3 regions of the Bradyrhizobium sp. SOJA106 genome follow, and region 2 is predicted to be linked to each of the others. Evidence: predicted binding sites of a transcription regulator. Region 2 holds the regulator's gene; each other region holds the start of a gene.
The links. Region 2 encodes LexA, which represses DNA repair genes until DNA is damaged. Its sites were predicted from a motif close to TGTTCNNNNTGTGTTCNG; they were not measured.
Positions count from the first base shown of each region.

Region 1: the regulator LexA is predicted to act here: its motif matches at 2,370-2,387, upstream of AC5V87_RS07130 (DUF3072 domain-containing protein).
Region 3: the regulator LexA is predicted to act here: its motif matches at 1,896-1,913, upstream of AC5V87_RS13335 (putative DNA modification/repair radical SAM protein).

Region 1 covers NZ_CM182549.1:1,545,731-1,550,189, reverse strand. Annotated here, with positions in the region: gene AC5V87_RS07140 (phospholipase D-like domain-containing protein) at 1-1,000, shown strand, start outside; gene AC5V87_RS07135 (S1/P1 nuclease) at 1,072-1,965, shown strand; gene AC5V87_RS07130 (DUF3072 domain-containing protein) at 2,435-2,629, shown strand; gene nodU (nodulation protein NodU) at 3,410-4,459, opposite strand, start outside.
Region 2 covers NZ_CM182549.1:4,815,604-4,820,062, reverse strand. Annotated here, with positions in the region: gene AC5V87_RS22295 (hypothetical protein) at 84-518, opposite strand; gene AC5V87_RS22290 (hypothetical protein) at 715-927, opposite strand; gene lexA (transcriptional repressor LexA) at 1,128-1,829, opposite strand; gene AC5V87_RS22280 (molybdopterin molybdotransferase MoeA) at 2,006-3,217, opposite strand; gene AC5V87_RS22275 (hypothetical protein) at 3,449-3,643, opposite strand; partial or broken gene AC5V87_RS22270 (HAD-IA family hydrolase) at 3,809-4,437, opposite strand; gene AC5V87_RS22265 (alpha-hydroxy acid oxidase) at 4,446-4,459, opposite strand, start outside.
Region 3 covers NZ_CM182549.1:2,990,315-2,994,773, forward strand. Annotated here, with positions in the region: gene AC5V87_RS13330 (UdgX family uracil-DNA binding protein) at 1-581, opposite strand, end outside; gene AC5V87_RS13335 (putative DNA modification/repair radical SAM protein) at 581-1,816, opposite strand; gene AC5V87_RS13340 (ImuA family protein) at 1,978-2,772, shown strand; gene AC5V87_RS13345 (Y-family DNA polymerase) at 2,663-4,252, shown strand; gene AC5V87_RS13350 (error-prone DNA polymerase) at 4,249-4,459, shown strand, end outside.

The DNA.
Region 1 (4,459 bases), 3.3 Mb from region 2:
CGACAGTCATGGTGACGCTCAGGCGGTCATGACCGGCAGTACCAACTGGACATCGCTCGGCCTCTGCGGCCAGACAAACAACTCCATTATCATCGAGAATGCCGACATCGCGGAGGGATACCGCGCCTATTGGCAACGATTACACGATGATGAGATCGATGACCCCGATCCACCCTCCGCGTCCGGTGGGAGCAATGTTCAGGGTGAAGAGCTGCGCACCGAAGATCAGAAGCCGGTCGCCGCCAACCTGACTTCGTCGCAGGCGCGTCTCTGGTTATCTCCGAATACAAAAGGGAAAACGCGGAACATCAAGAAGGCGCCGCCAGACCTCGATGAGCTGTTCAATCTGATGACGCATGCTGAGCAGGCCATCTTCTTTCTTGCCTTCCTGCCCTCGCGCGGTGGCCTCTACAGCATCATTGAGACCGCACGGCGCGCCGGCGAGACCAATCCCAATCTTCTGGTCGTCGGAGCCATTAGCGATCCCACCGCCATGCCCGGCTATCAGGCAAAGAAGGAGGAGGACGGCGAGGAGGAGGACGAAACCCCGGAGGAAGCCGCGGCGCGGAAGCCTTATGTCTATGACGAGCGCCACACGCATATCGTGCGCGCGAGCAATCTCGGCGCCGGAACGGCACTCGGAGATTTTGAGGCCGAGATCCTCAAGCTCGGCACTGCCATCGTCCACGACAAGGTCGTCGTCATCGATCCGCTCTCGGACAACTGCACCATTGTCACGGGAAGTCATAACCTTGGCTACAAGGCCTCCTACGAAAATGATGAAAACATGCTCATCATCAGGGGCGACAAGAAACTGGCGCAGGCCTATGCGGTGCACATTCTTGATGTGTACGATCACTACCGCTATCGCGCCTGGCAGGCGAAGAACAAGCTCGAGGGAAAGCCGGTCTTCCAGGGGCATATTGATTTGAATGATGACTGGCTTAAGCGGTACGTCGACGGCTCCAAGGGCGACATTACCCAGTACTTTCTGACGTGATTTTCGGGCGCAATGGATGCGTCGTTATCGGTTTTGCACTGCTGTCTTTTTTTCTCGAAAGGATTCGATCCATGCGAGTTGCCCTGAGCCTTACCGCTTTCGCCTGTGGCGCGCTCCTGAACTGCATTCAGACGGACAGTGCCCGCGCCTGGGGTGACGAGGGTCATCAAGTGGTCGCTCTGGTTGCCCAGTCTTTCCTGGAGCCTGACGTGCGAAAGCGCGTGAACGCATTATTGGCCGCGGATACCGACTCGTTGACCGGCCATGACATTGCCTCGGCCGCGACATGGGCTGACAAGTACCGCGATGCCAATATTGACAATTCCCGCGAGCGCACGCGGCAATGGCATTTTGTCGACATTGAGGTCTCGGCGCCGAACCTCGATCAGGCATGCTTCAATCATCCCGCGCTGCCCAGCGGCAAGCCCGCATCAGATGGCGACAAGGATGACTGCGTTGTCGACAAGATTGAGCAATTTTCGGCGGAACTTGCCGACCCCTCGACCGATGCCGAGGAGCGCGTGGTGGCCCTGAAATTCCTGCTTCACTTTGTGGGCGATGTGCACCAACCGCTTCACAGCTCCGACGATCACGATCGTGGCGGCAACGACAAACGCGTCTCGGCCGCCGGCCTGAGCGCCGGCAATCTGCATCACTTTTGGGACACCGAATTCGTGATCCAACTTGGTCCGGATGCGCGAACGATCGCCTCTGACCTGATTGGCCATATCACCAAGCAGCAGCAGACGCAGTGGCAGACCGGAGGGCCCGCCGACTGGGCGAAGGAAGCTTTTGCGATTTCGAAAGACGACGCTTATGGCGCCCTTCCCTCCCCGAACCCGCGCGGAAGCTTTCGCCTGACCGACGATTACGTCACAACGGCGACAAATGATGCCGCCCTACAGCTGAGCAAGGCGGGGGTACGCCTCGCCATGATCCTGAATCAGGCACTTCGAAAACCGTAGCACGGCAACTCTCTGACTGCGCGCGAAGCCTCCCTGCATGATGCAGCACCGGCCTCATAGCACGCCGACGCGCCTGACTTCCCCAATGGTTTGAGAAATGGCGCGCCGTCGGTGCTGTCGGTGAAGGCTTTCAGCTCACTCATCACCATCTCCGACCACCAAGCACCTTGCCCTTGACCGGCCCCCGCTGAAGCTTCTTCAAAGCGTCGCGCTGGGCGGAGAGAACTTTCGATCTTGGAGTGCATGCGCTGAGCAGGGCTTTGGCTGATGAGGTGGCAATGCGCGCGCTGGAGCAGAAGGATCTCCCTGCGCTGCCGGCCCACCTGCGCGTGCATGAGCTCGATTTCACTCCGGATGAAGTCAATGTTCGGCATTTCTCGCCTCTCAACCTCGAATGAGGCCACTAGAACAAAAACGGAACACACAATCAACTTAAACGTTGAGGGAGGCAAACTCTTAGGAGGTTCAAATGGCGGACAATACCCAAAAAGACCCCGAGGACTGGGTTTCCGGCGATGATCCAATGACTGGCGCCCAGCAGTCCTATCTGAGGACCCTCAGCGAGCAGGCGCATAAGCCCGACCCGACGGGCAAGACGCTCACCAAGGCCGAAGCGTCCGAGCTAATTGACCAACTTCGTGAAGAGGCCGGCCTGGAAAAGTAGCCGCACCGACCACAGACGGTGGGAATAGGTTGCGAATCCCTGCCTTGTGCTAGCCGGCCGGGACGGGACACGACCGATCCGGGTTCGTCCGCCCTGGCGGGAGTGATCGACATGCTGATGATGAGGAGGCGAGCCGGAGGGTCGAAGGTTGGGCGCGTAGTGTCCTCCAGGACGCGGGCGCTATTCGCGAGTGCGAAGACCATGACTGGATGAAAGATCGTGCCGATCCGCATGCGCGTGATCGCGCCCGTCGGATCGCGCGCGAAGAACCGGCCTTCGGCCTCTCGCCTGACGAGGCCATAGCTGCCATCGACGACATACTACGCCTCGATCGGTGATACTTGTCCGGAGTGCCCAACGGATCAAGGTTGAGATGCTTGATCTCAAGGACTGCTCAAATTGCTCATTTTGAGCAGCAATCTCCTCGACGCGCTGCCATCGTCGTCAATGGCGCTTCGGCCACTTCCCGCGGTGGCACAGACGACCCAATCTCGACCTCGCTTCAGCGTGCCTGCAATGCTCCTTGCGACACCTGAATAGCTGGCTGAGACGAAGGCCGGCCATGCGAGCTGCCTCGGAAACACTGGCACCGAGCTGCAGCGATGCTGCAACAAGCCGCTCCTTCTCATCCAGCGATCACCGCGACGCCGCTTCTCGTAGGATTACCGCGGGGGCCTGCTATCGCGTTCGTCAAACTAGGTGGCCTTTCGCGGAGGTATATGACTCGGCGTACGGTCCCACTGCCCCGCGCTTAGAGAGAAAGATGCCGTTGACCAGCGCTCAGTCGCCGCCCTCGCGTCTCGTCCACAGCACGCCGTCGCACCACACGTGGTCAACGCGATTCCACTGGCAGGCAGATGCCGCATTCGGGAAAAAGCCGCGTCCATTGTGATTGGCGCTGGTGTTGCATAGTAGCGGAATGCCTGTGAGGCCTTCGTATTCGACGAGAAGTTCGGCGATCTTGTGCCGAGAGGTCCTGCAAATGGTCTGCAATCGCGCAGATCCGTCCAGATGCACAACAGCGGGGATCTTATCCCGCCATTCTGCTCGTGTTAGGTGCTCGAACAGCATGTAAGGGTCTGGCGTTCCGGGACTAAAAATATCCGGCGCCCGATCCTCCAGGCATATTGGCGCTACAGGCCGGAAGTGCTCGCGAAGTTTGATGTCGTTGAGACGGTCCTTCATTTGCGGCGATGTCGCCGCGGCCAGTATGCTTCTGCTACCGAGAGCCCGAGGTCCAAGCTCCGCGCGGCCGGCAAGAAAAATGACGGGTTTGTTGCTGGCGAGAATGGTTGCAAGTTCACGCATGCTGCATGGTGAGCCGCCCCATCCGGGCGGCATGTCGCCTCGTTCCACGGCTGGACCACTATAGACGGACCATTCCAATGGTACAAAACCTTGGTCCGCGGCCAATGCGGAGCAAGCAGCACCTATTGCCGAGCCACTGTCATTCGGAAAGGGTGGCACCCAGATAGCATCGAACAAGCCGGCAGCTCGTAGTGCACTATTCCATTTTATGTTGAGACCGCAGCCACCGACTATGCACAGATTGCGCGCGGGAAACCTCGAATGTCTCTGTATAGCACTCGCCAGTTTGCTAACGAGCAGACGCTCTTGGAAGCAATGAAAGGATGCAAGCACATCTGTGGGGGCTTTGGCCTTTAACCGTAGCACGCAGGCATCGAAGAACGCATGGACAGGCTCAAGCGCGGCATCCTCGCTGCAACGACCGACTGGCTCCGTGAACATGCTAAAGTGCTTTTCATAGAGCTCCTGAAACACCTCGACGATGCTTTCATCGACCGAACCGAGCGCGATGTAGGCCATCAA
Region 2 (4,459 bases):
CGCAAGCCACACCACGTCGCCGGCCACGGCCGGCGATGGCGATCTCTCTTCCTGGCCCGGGCTGTCGGCCCGGGATATCTGCGTCAGCCGATCGGCAGACGCGGAGTTGCCGGCCGGTTCTCGGCACTGACCTGCGGCTTGTGCTCGCGCTCGCCAAGCGGCTGCGTCACGGGCAGTTGCAGCACAGTTGCTTGCTGGCCTTCGACGAGTTGCGTCACCAGCACGTATTTGCCGTCGGGGAACTCGATCGCATCATGATGGCGATCGGGAATGTGCGGATCGATCTTGCCGAACTTGCCGACGCGCGAGTTGACGGTGCGCGTCCAGATCCAGCGATTGTCGTAGCGGACGTTGTCGGCGAAGGCGAGCTCCGTTCCCGGCAGCAGGCAGACCGCGACTGTTGGATCGGCCGCGGAGGCAAAGCCGCGCGTCGAGGTGCCGCGGAAAGTTGTCGTCACGATCGTCTCGCCGACTTCGGCAGGGCGCGATGCGACGGCATGCAGGCTGTAGTCACACATCGTGGGTGCTCCTCATGCGGAGATAGCAACCCGCGCCTCTGTCTTACGAGGCGCAGGCCTCTATCAGAGTGGAAGCATCATAGCGTCTGCGCGGTTATAGGCAAATCTGCGGCTCGCCACCGCAGCATGCGATCACATTATCTTTCCCGAAGGCGCTAGGAACAAACCCTGCTTTCGCGCATTCGGTGGGCGCGTGTCAGCGGCCGGCGGGCGCCGACCAGCCGGAATATGGCCAGACCGATTGTGATGGCTGCGTGAGCGCATTGCGCGCGTTTCGGACTTGCTCGCTCGCTACCGTTTCCTTGGCGGTGTCCTTGCGGACATGGCGATGCGATGGTGCAGCAACGGCTTGCGACGTTGATCCCGCAATCAGCGCTGCGGCCACCGTGCTCAGGATGATCTTGCGCATGACGTCTCCTCGAACCTTCAAAAGCCATCCCGAAGCGGTCTGCTTGGTGCGGCGTGCCGAGGATGTAGCGTCGGAGCAGGGGCCGGATAATCTGAGCGAAACCAGAAAGACTATCCAGCGGGAGCGGACAATCATCCGCTCCGATCTCTGATGGCGATGCCGACCGGAGCGCGCGGACAGCGCGCTCAGGACTTGCGGTATCAGTACTTCCGATAAAGCCCGATCAGCTTGCCCTGAATCTTGACCCGGTTCGGCGGCAGGATGCGCACCTCATAGGCCGCATTGGCGGGCTCGAGCGCGATCGAGGCGCCACGACGGCGGAAGCGCTTCAAGGTCGCTTCCTCGTCGTCGATCAGCGCCACCACGATGTCGCCGGTGTCGGCGGTCTCGTTGCGCTGGATCAGCGCCATGTCGCCGTCGAGGATGCCGGCTTCCACCATGGAATCGCCGCGCACCTCGAGCGCGTAATGCTCGCCCGAGCCGAGCATGTCGGGCGGGACGCTGATCGTATGGCTGCGAGTCTGCAACGCCTCGATCGGCGTGCCGGCCGCAATGCGGCCCATCACCGGCACGGCGACGGGGCGCTCGCCCTCGTCGGCGGGCGGGCTGGACGTCGTCCTCACCTTGCCGAGATTGCCTTCGATGACGCTCGGCGTGAAGCCGCGGCGGTTGCCGGCCGCGGCCTGCAGCTCGGGCAGCTTGATGACTTCGATGGCGCGGGCGCGATTGGGCAGGCGGCGGATGAAGCCGCGCTCCTCGAGTGCGGTGATCAGGCGATGGATGCCCGACTTCGAGCGCAGATCGAGCGCGTCCTTCATCTCGTCGAAGGAGGGCGGCACGCCGCTTTCCTTCAATCGCTCGCTGATGAACCGCAGGAGCTCGTATTGTTTGCGCGTTAACATCTCGACCAAAATCCCCCGGTTGATGTCGTTCGATTCCGAGACGCTGAATTCAGCGATAAGCCGCTACATGCTCGAAACAAATCATGAACGGACACTATATGTTCGATACATGTTCCGCAACTGCTTAATTTACCGTGAACGCGACAAAGTTCGCGCCACGCGTGTAGCCGGCGCGTTCAGACCGGCAGGCGCAGCACCTCGCAAGGCGTGCCCGCTTCGGCCTTCGGCGCGAACGGCGCGCGCACCAGAAGTGCCTGTGCCGCAGCGAGATTCGCAAGCAGTGAGGAATCCTGGTGATTGACGGGAACGGCGATCAGCGTGCCGTCGTCGCGCGTCTCCAGCCGTGCGCGCAGATAATCCTCACGCTGGTCGTTGGCGCCGACGTCGCGGCCGAGCACCGCCCGTTCGCGGCGATGGTGAATCACGGAACGGCCCGACAGCGCGCGAATCAGCGGCACCATGAACAGGAAGGCACACACATAGGATGACACGGGATTGCCGGGCAGCCCGATCACGCGCATTGCCGCCAGGCGTCCATGCATCATCGGCTTGCCGGGCCGCATCGCGATCTTCCAGAATGTGATCGCGATCCCCTCGGCCGTCAGTGCCTGCTGGACCAGATCGTGGTCGCCGACCGAGGCGCCGCCGGTGGTGATCAGGATGTCGGCGCCGCTCTCGCGGGCGCGGCGGATGCCCGCCGTGGTGGCGTCCAGGGTATCGGCGGCAACACCGAGATCGACGGTATCGGCCCCCTCGCTGCGCGCGAGCGCGTGAAGGGCGTAGCCATTGGAATAGACGATCTGGCCGGGGCCAGGCGTGGCGCCCGGCATCACAAGCTCGTCGCCGGTGGCGAGGATCGCGACTTTCGGGCGGCGGCGGACGGGCAGAAGCGGGTGATTCATGCCGGCGGCGAGTGCAAGGTCGCGCTCGGTCAGCCGGATGCCCTCGCGCAGCAGCACGTCGCCCTCGCGGAAATCGACGCCGGCCGGGCGGATGTGCCGTCCCGTCACTGCCGCTTCCTTGATGGTGATGCGCCCGCCGTCCACGACCGTGTCCTCCTGGATCACGACCGCATCGGCGCCATCGGGAACGACGCCGCCGGTGAAGATCCGCACGGCTTCGCCGCTACCGACCGATCCCGCAAACGGCCGGCCCGCCGCGACTTCGCCGATCACGGTGAGCTGGGACTCGGTTGTCGCGGCATCGGCCGCGCGCACCGCATAGCCATCCATCGCCGACATCGCCTGCGGCGGCTGCGTGCGCCGCGCAGCGACGTGGCGGGCGAGCACGCGGTGGAAGGCGTGGTCGAGGGCGACCATCTCTTCAGGCAGCGGCTCTGCGCCGGCAAGCACCGCGGCAAGCGCGTCAGAAACCGGCATCAGGGCCACGGGTGAAAACTCCAGCTACGCCCCTTCGGGCAAATCGGCGGCGAGAGTTCTAGCCGAGTGCAGGCGCAGAGGCAAAAAGGCGGTCACGCAGGATGATTCATCCTGTGTGATCCGCACTGCAGTGAAAGACTGACGTCAAATCCGCCGCGGCATGATCCGGAAGGCGAGACAGACCGGTATGAGGATGGCCATGGCGAGGATGAGAAGGACGAGCGCCACGGCCAGCATCGGTCAACTCCCCGGCTGCTCGTCCGGACTGACGTCCGGCGCTTTGGGACTCTGATCCTTGTCGGGCAGCGGATCGGCTTGCGATTTCAGGTCGGCGGCCTTGCTGATCAATTTGGCGGAGAGCTCAGAATCCGAGGTGGTTCTGGCGTATTTCATCAGCAGCGAGGCCTGCTTGGTGAGGTAGGTTTTGCCCAACACGAGGATGAGTCCGATGTAGAATTCCCAACGGAGTCATGAGTCCGCCCGCGAACATTCGTTCCGGGAACTCCGTACAAAATTGCACAAAGTGATTTGGTTCCTCATTCTGCGCCAAATTAGTTCCAGCACCGGCTGACCCGGTAACAGGCCGAACCGCACCGAACGTCAAACCCCAAGTGCTTTCAGTGCCTTCCCGACATCGTGGGCGAGGTCACGTGCACCGCGGTCAAGCCACGGGCGCGGGCCCCCTCGATGTTCTCGGCAAGATCGTCGAAGAACACGATCCGGTTGGCGGGCACGCCGATGGCGGCCACGACATGGTCGAAAGCCTCCGCGTCCGGCTTGCGTAGGCCGATGCTGGAGGAGAGGTAGATCTCTCGGAAATGGCCAAGCAACTCGGCATATTCTTTCGAGAAATAGTCCACATGCGGCCGGTTGGTGTTGGAGAACGCGTAGAGCGGCATCTGCCTTGCCGCACGCGGCAACAGCTCGGCGATATCAGGCATCTCGCCGGCGAAAATCGCGTTCCACCCCTCCAGGAACTGCGCATCCGAAATGCCGATCCCGAGTGAGGTGCGCAGCGAGGCGAAATAGTCCTCGTCGCTGATCTTACCGAGCTCGTGCAGCCGGTAGGCCTCATCGCGCACGTAGCGCGCGACGATGGCTTCGGGCTTGCAGCCGGCATGTCCCGCCCAGCAGTCGATCGCCTTGGAGAAATCGATGTCGAGCACCACGCGCCCGAGATCGAACAGAAGCGCATCGGCGCTGCCGGGAGAGAGCGAAGTCACCTGCATCCTTTCATTCAGTACCGATACG
Region 3 (4,459 bases), 1.8 Mb from region 2:
TCGTTCTTGCTCACGCCCGGCGTGAATGAGAGCGCATGGCCGTCCCAATGCGCGCAGAGGTCCGGCGTCAGGATCGACCACGGCATATCGGCGAAGCGCTTGGCGAAGAACGGCGCGGCGAGTTCGACGATGTGATGCTCCGGCTCGAACCAGGCGACGTAATGCGCGGCACGTTCCCGCCCGATTTCGCGGAAGCGCACGAAGGCATGCATCTTGTGCTCGTCGCGATGAACCGCTCTTGCCATCGCCGTGATGAGCGCGACATCGGGATCAGTCGCGACCTCGATGAGATCGTGGTTGTCCTTCAAGCGCCAGAGCAGGCGATAGAGGATCGCAAATCGCTCGCCGTCGCGATGGAGCATTGCTGCTTTCGCGAGCTCGACGAATTTTGCCGGCACGTTGAAAGTGCCGTCGTTCACCTCGAGGATCGGCGACGGCCCGGGTGGCGCGAACAAATCGGCTTCGCCGCCCTGCACGGCCCAGGTGACATCGGTGGGCTCCACATGATGAAGCACGAGCGAACGCGCGGCGTTGCGCCAGCCGTCGAAATCGGTTTCGGTGTCGAGAATGATGTACTGCATCAGAAGCCAAACCCCAGTTGTGTTGCCTTCGGCTTGAACCTTTCGATGAGCCCGGCCGCATCGAGACGATGCGGGGCGGGCCGGTGATCGCTGAGGATGATGAACGGCAGCGCCTTGTGCCGTGGCACGTGCAGGCGAGCGAGATCGGAAAGGCGGATGGTGGTGGTGCGGCGCGTTGCGATGATGCGTTCGACCGCCTTGGTGCCGAAGCCCGGCACGCGCAGCAGCTCCTCGCGGCTGGCGCGGTTGACGTCGAGCGGAAAGCGGTCGCGGTGGCGCAGCGCCCAGGCGAGCTTCGGATCGATGTCGAGCGGCAGCATCGCACTGTCGTCGACGATCTCGCCGACGTCGAAGCCGTAGAACCGCATCAGCCAGTCGGCCTGGTAGAGCCGGTGCTCGCGCAGCAGCGGCGGCTGTATCAGAGGCAAAGCGCGGCTGGCGTCCGGAATCGGGCTGAATGCGGAGTAATAGACACGCCGCAGCCGGTAGGAGCCGTAGAGATTGGCGCTGGTGTGAAGAATGGTGTGGTCGTTCGCGCTGTCGGCGCCGACGATCATCTGCGTGCTTTGTCCGGCCGGTGCGAAGCGCTGCGGCTTCGCCCTGGTCTTCGCGTTACGGCCTTCCTCGGCTTCGTCCAGCTTCAGCCGCAGCCGGCCCATGGTGCGGCGGATCGCGCGAACGTTCTTCTCCGGCGCGAATTGCTGCAGGCTGGTCTCCTGCGGCATCTCGATGTTGATGGAGAGGCGGTCGGCATATTTGCCGGCCTCCGCGATCAGCGCGTCGTCGGCCTCCGGAATGGTCTTGAGATGAATGTAGCCGCGGAAGTGATGCTCCTCGCGCAGTTTTCGCGCGACACTGACCACTTGCTCCATCGTGTAGTCGGGGCTGCGGATGATGCCGGAGGAGAGGAACAGGCCCTCGATGTAATTGCGCCGGTAGAAGTCGAGCGTGAGCTTGACGACTTCGTCGATGGTGAAGCGGGCGCGCGGCACGTTCGAGGAGGCGCGGTTGACGCAATAGAGGCAATCGTAATTGCAGGCGTTGGTCAGCAGCACCTTGAGCAGGGAGATGCAGCGTCCATCAGGCGCGTAGGAATGGCAGATACCCATGCCTGGCGCGGTCGAGCCCATGCCCCTGCCGTCGCTGGAATCCCGCTTCTCGGTGCCGCTGGAGGCGCAGGAGGCGTCGTACTTGGCGGCATCCGCGAGAATTTCCAGTTTGCGTTGTACGTCCATGCCTGAATCTCTTTGATTCCACTCATGAATCTTTGGCGCGCCAATTTGATTGACTCTTCAAGCGCCGTTAGCTTTATATTAGAACATATCATGAACAAATGAGCCAGCCGCTGGTTCTTCTTTTGCAGGCCACGGCAATCACCTCTGAAGGAGCGGCGAGCATGAGCAGCGCACGCATCAGCGCGCTTGCGACCTTGCGCGGCCAGATCGAGCGCATCGAGACGGCGGAGGTCGTGCATCAGTATGACCGCGTCGCGCTCGGCCATGGCGAGGCCGACGCCGCGCTGAAGGGCGGGCTCGCGCGCGCGGCGATCCACGAGGTGTTTTGCGAGGGGCGGCAGGGGACAACTGCGACGGGTTTTGTCATGGGCCTCGCAGGGCGCGTCTCGGCGCAGCGGCCGCTGCTGTGGGTGCGGCAGGATTTTTCGGAAGTTGAAACCGGTGCGCTGTCGATGAGCGGGATTGCCGAGCTCGGGCTCGATCCGCGCCGCGTCGTGATGGCGCGCGCCGCCGATGTCGAGAGCGCGCTGCGCACCTCGGCCGACGCGCTCGCCTGCGATGCGCTCGGCGCGGTCGTGCTCGAGCTCTGGGGCGATGTCAGACAGTTCGATCTCGTCGCGAGCCGCAAGCTGACGCTCGCCGCGCAATCTTCAGGCGTCACCGGGCTGATGCTGCGGATGGCGGCGCAGCCGCTGCCTTCGACCGCGGAGACGCGATGGATGCTGCGCGTGGCGCATTCGCCGCCGGGGGCAATGTGGAGTGCCTGGGGCGCGCCGCGCTTCGATGCCGAGCTCTTGCGCAATCGTCATGGCCCGTGCGGCCGGTGGATCATGGAATGGAATTGTGATGAGTGCCAGTTCAGTGAACCGTCGACGTATCCTCAGCCTGTGGCTGCCGCGCCTGCCCGTCGACCGGATCCAGCGGTTTTTGCAGGTGAGCAGCGGCGCGCAGGATGAACCGAGCATCGTCGTCATCAAGGAGAACAATGCGCTGGTGATCCATGCGCTCGACGAGGCTGCCGAGCGTCTCGGCCTGTACATCGGCCAGCCGTTGGCCAATGCGCGGGCGATGTGCCCGGACTTGAAAGTGTTCGATGCCGATGTCGTGGCCGATGCCAAGACGCTCGGCGACATCGCCGATTGGTGCGACCGCTTCACGCCGCTGGTGGCGCTCGATCCGCCGCACGGGCTGTTTCTCGACATCACCGGCTGCGCGCATCTGTTCGGCGGCGAGGCTGCGCTGCTGCAGACGCTGGTCCGGGCGCTCGCCCGGCAAGGCTTTGCCGTCAGCGCGGCGATCGCAGGTACTTCCGTCTGCGCGCGCACGCTGACGCGGCAAACGTCTGGCATCATCGTTGCCGACGGCGGCGAGGCGGCGGCGATCGACCGGTTTCCTGTGTCCGCGCTCGGCGCGGGCGAGGCTATTACCACCGGCCTGCGCCGCGCCGGCCTGAAGACCATCGGCGATGTCGCCTCGCGTTCGCCGAGCGAGATCACGGCCCGGTTCGGTGCCCGCTTCTCCACGCTGCTCGCGCATGCGCTGGGGCAGGGCGATGCGCCGATCAATCCGCGCAAGCCGCTGCCCGACTATATCGTCGAGAAGCGCTTTGCCGAGCCGATCGCAACCGACACCATGATCGCGATGACGCTGTCGCGGCTCGCGGACACCCTGATCGCCTCCATGGAGAAGCAGGGCAAAGGCGCGCGACGGCTCGAAGCTGCGTTCTTCCGCACCGACGGCGTGGTGCGCGCGATCATGGTCGAGACCGGACGGCCGGTAACACAAAGTGCGGTTATCGACCGCCTGTTCCGCGAGCGGCTCGATGCGCTCGCCGATCCCCTTGATCCCGGCTTCGGCTTCGACATGGTGCGCCTGTCGGCAAGCCGCACCGAGATCGTGGTGCAGGAGCAGCGCGATCTCGATGCCCATGTCCACGACAATGACGAGCTTGCCGCCCTGATCGACCGCATCGCCGCGCGCATCGGCGGAAAACGCGTCGTCGTGCATCTGCCGCAGGACACCCATATCCCCGAATGCGCGGTGCTGGCCGCGCCCGCCCAGCATCATCTCGCCGCCGCCATGCAGGCCGAATGGCCGGCGCGCGCCGAGAGCGAGCCGCCGCTGCGCCCGTTGCGTCTGTTCGACAAGCCGGAGCCGATCAAGGTGCCGTTCGCGACCGTGCCCGATGGTCCGCCGCATCAATTCACCTGGCGTCGCGCGCGGCATGCGGTAGTGCGCGTAGAAGGGCCCGAGCGCATCGCGATGGAATGGTGGCGGCAGGACGGCAAGCAGCTGACGCGGGATTATTTCCGCATCGAGGATGCCGAAGGCCTGCGCTTCTGGATCTTTCGCGACGGTCTCTACGAGAACGAGGTGTTCGACGGCGACGGCGAGCCCGCGTCTCCCAACTGGTATGTGCACGGTCTCTTCGCATGACGACATCAGCCTATGCCGAGATCGGCATCACCACCAATTTCTCCTTCCTGCGCGGCGGCTCGGATCCGCGCGCCTATGTGCATCAGGCCAGCATCCTCGGCATCCCCGTGATCGGCATTGCCGATCACAACACGCTCGCCGGCGTGGTGCGCGCCTACAAGGAGCTCGACAACGACAAGGTGCTGTACAAGCCGAAACTCTTGATCG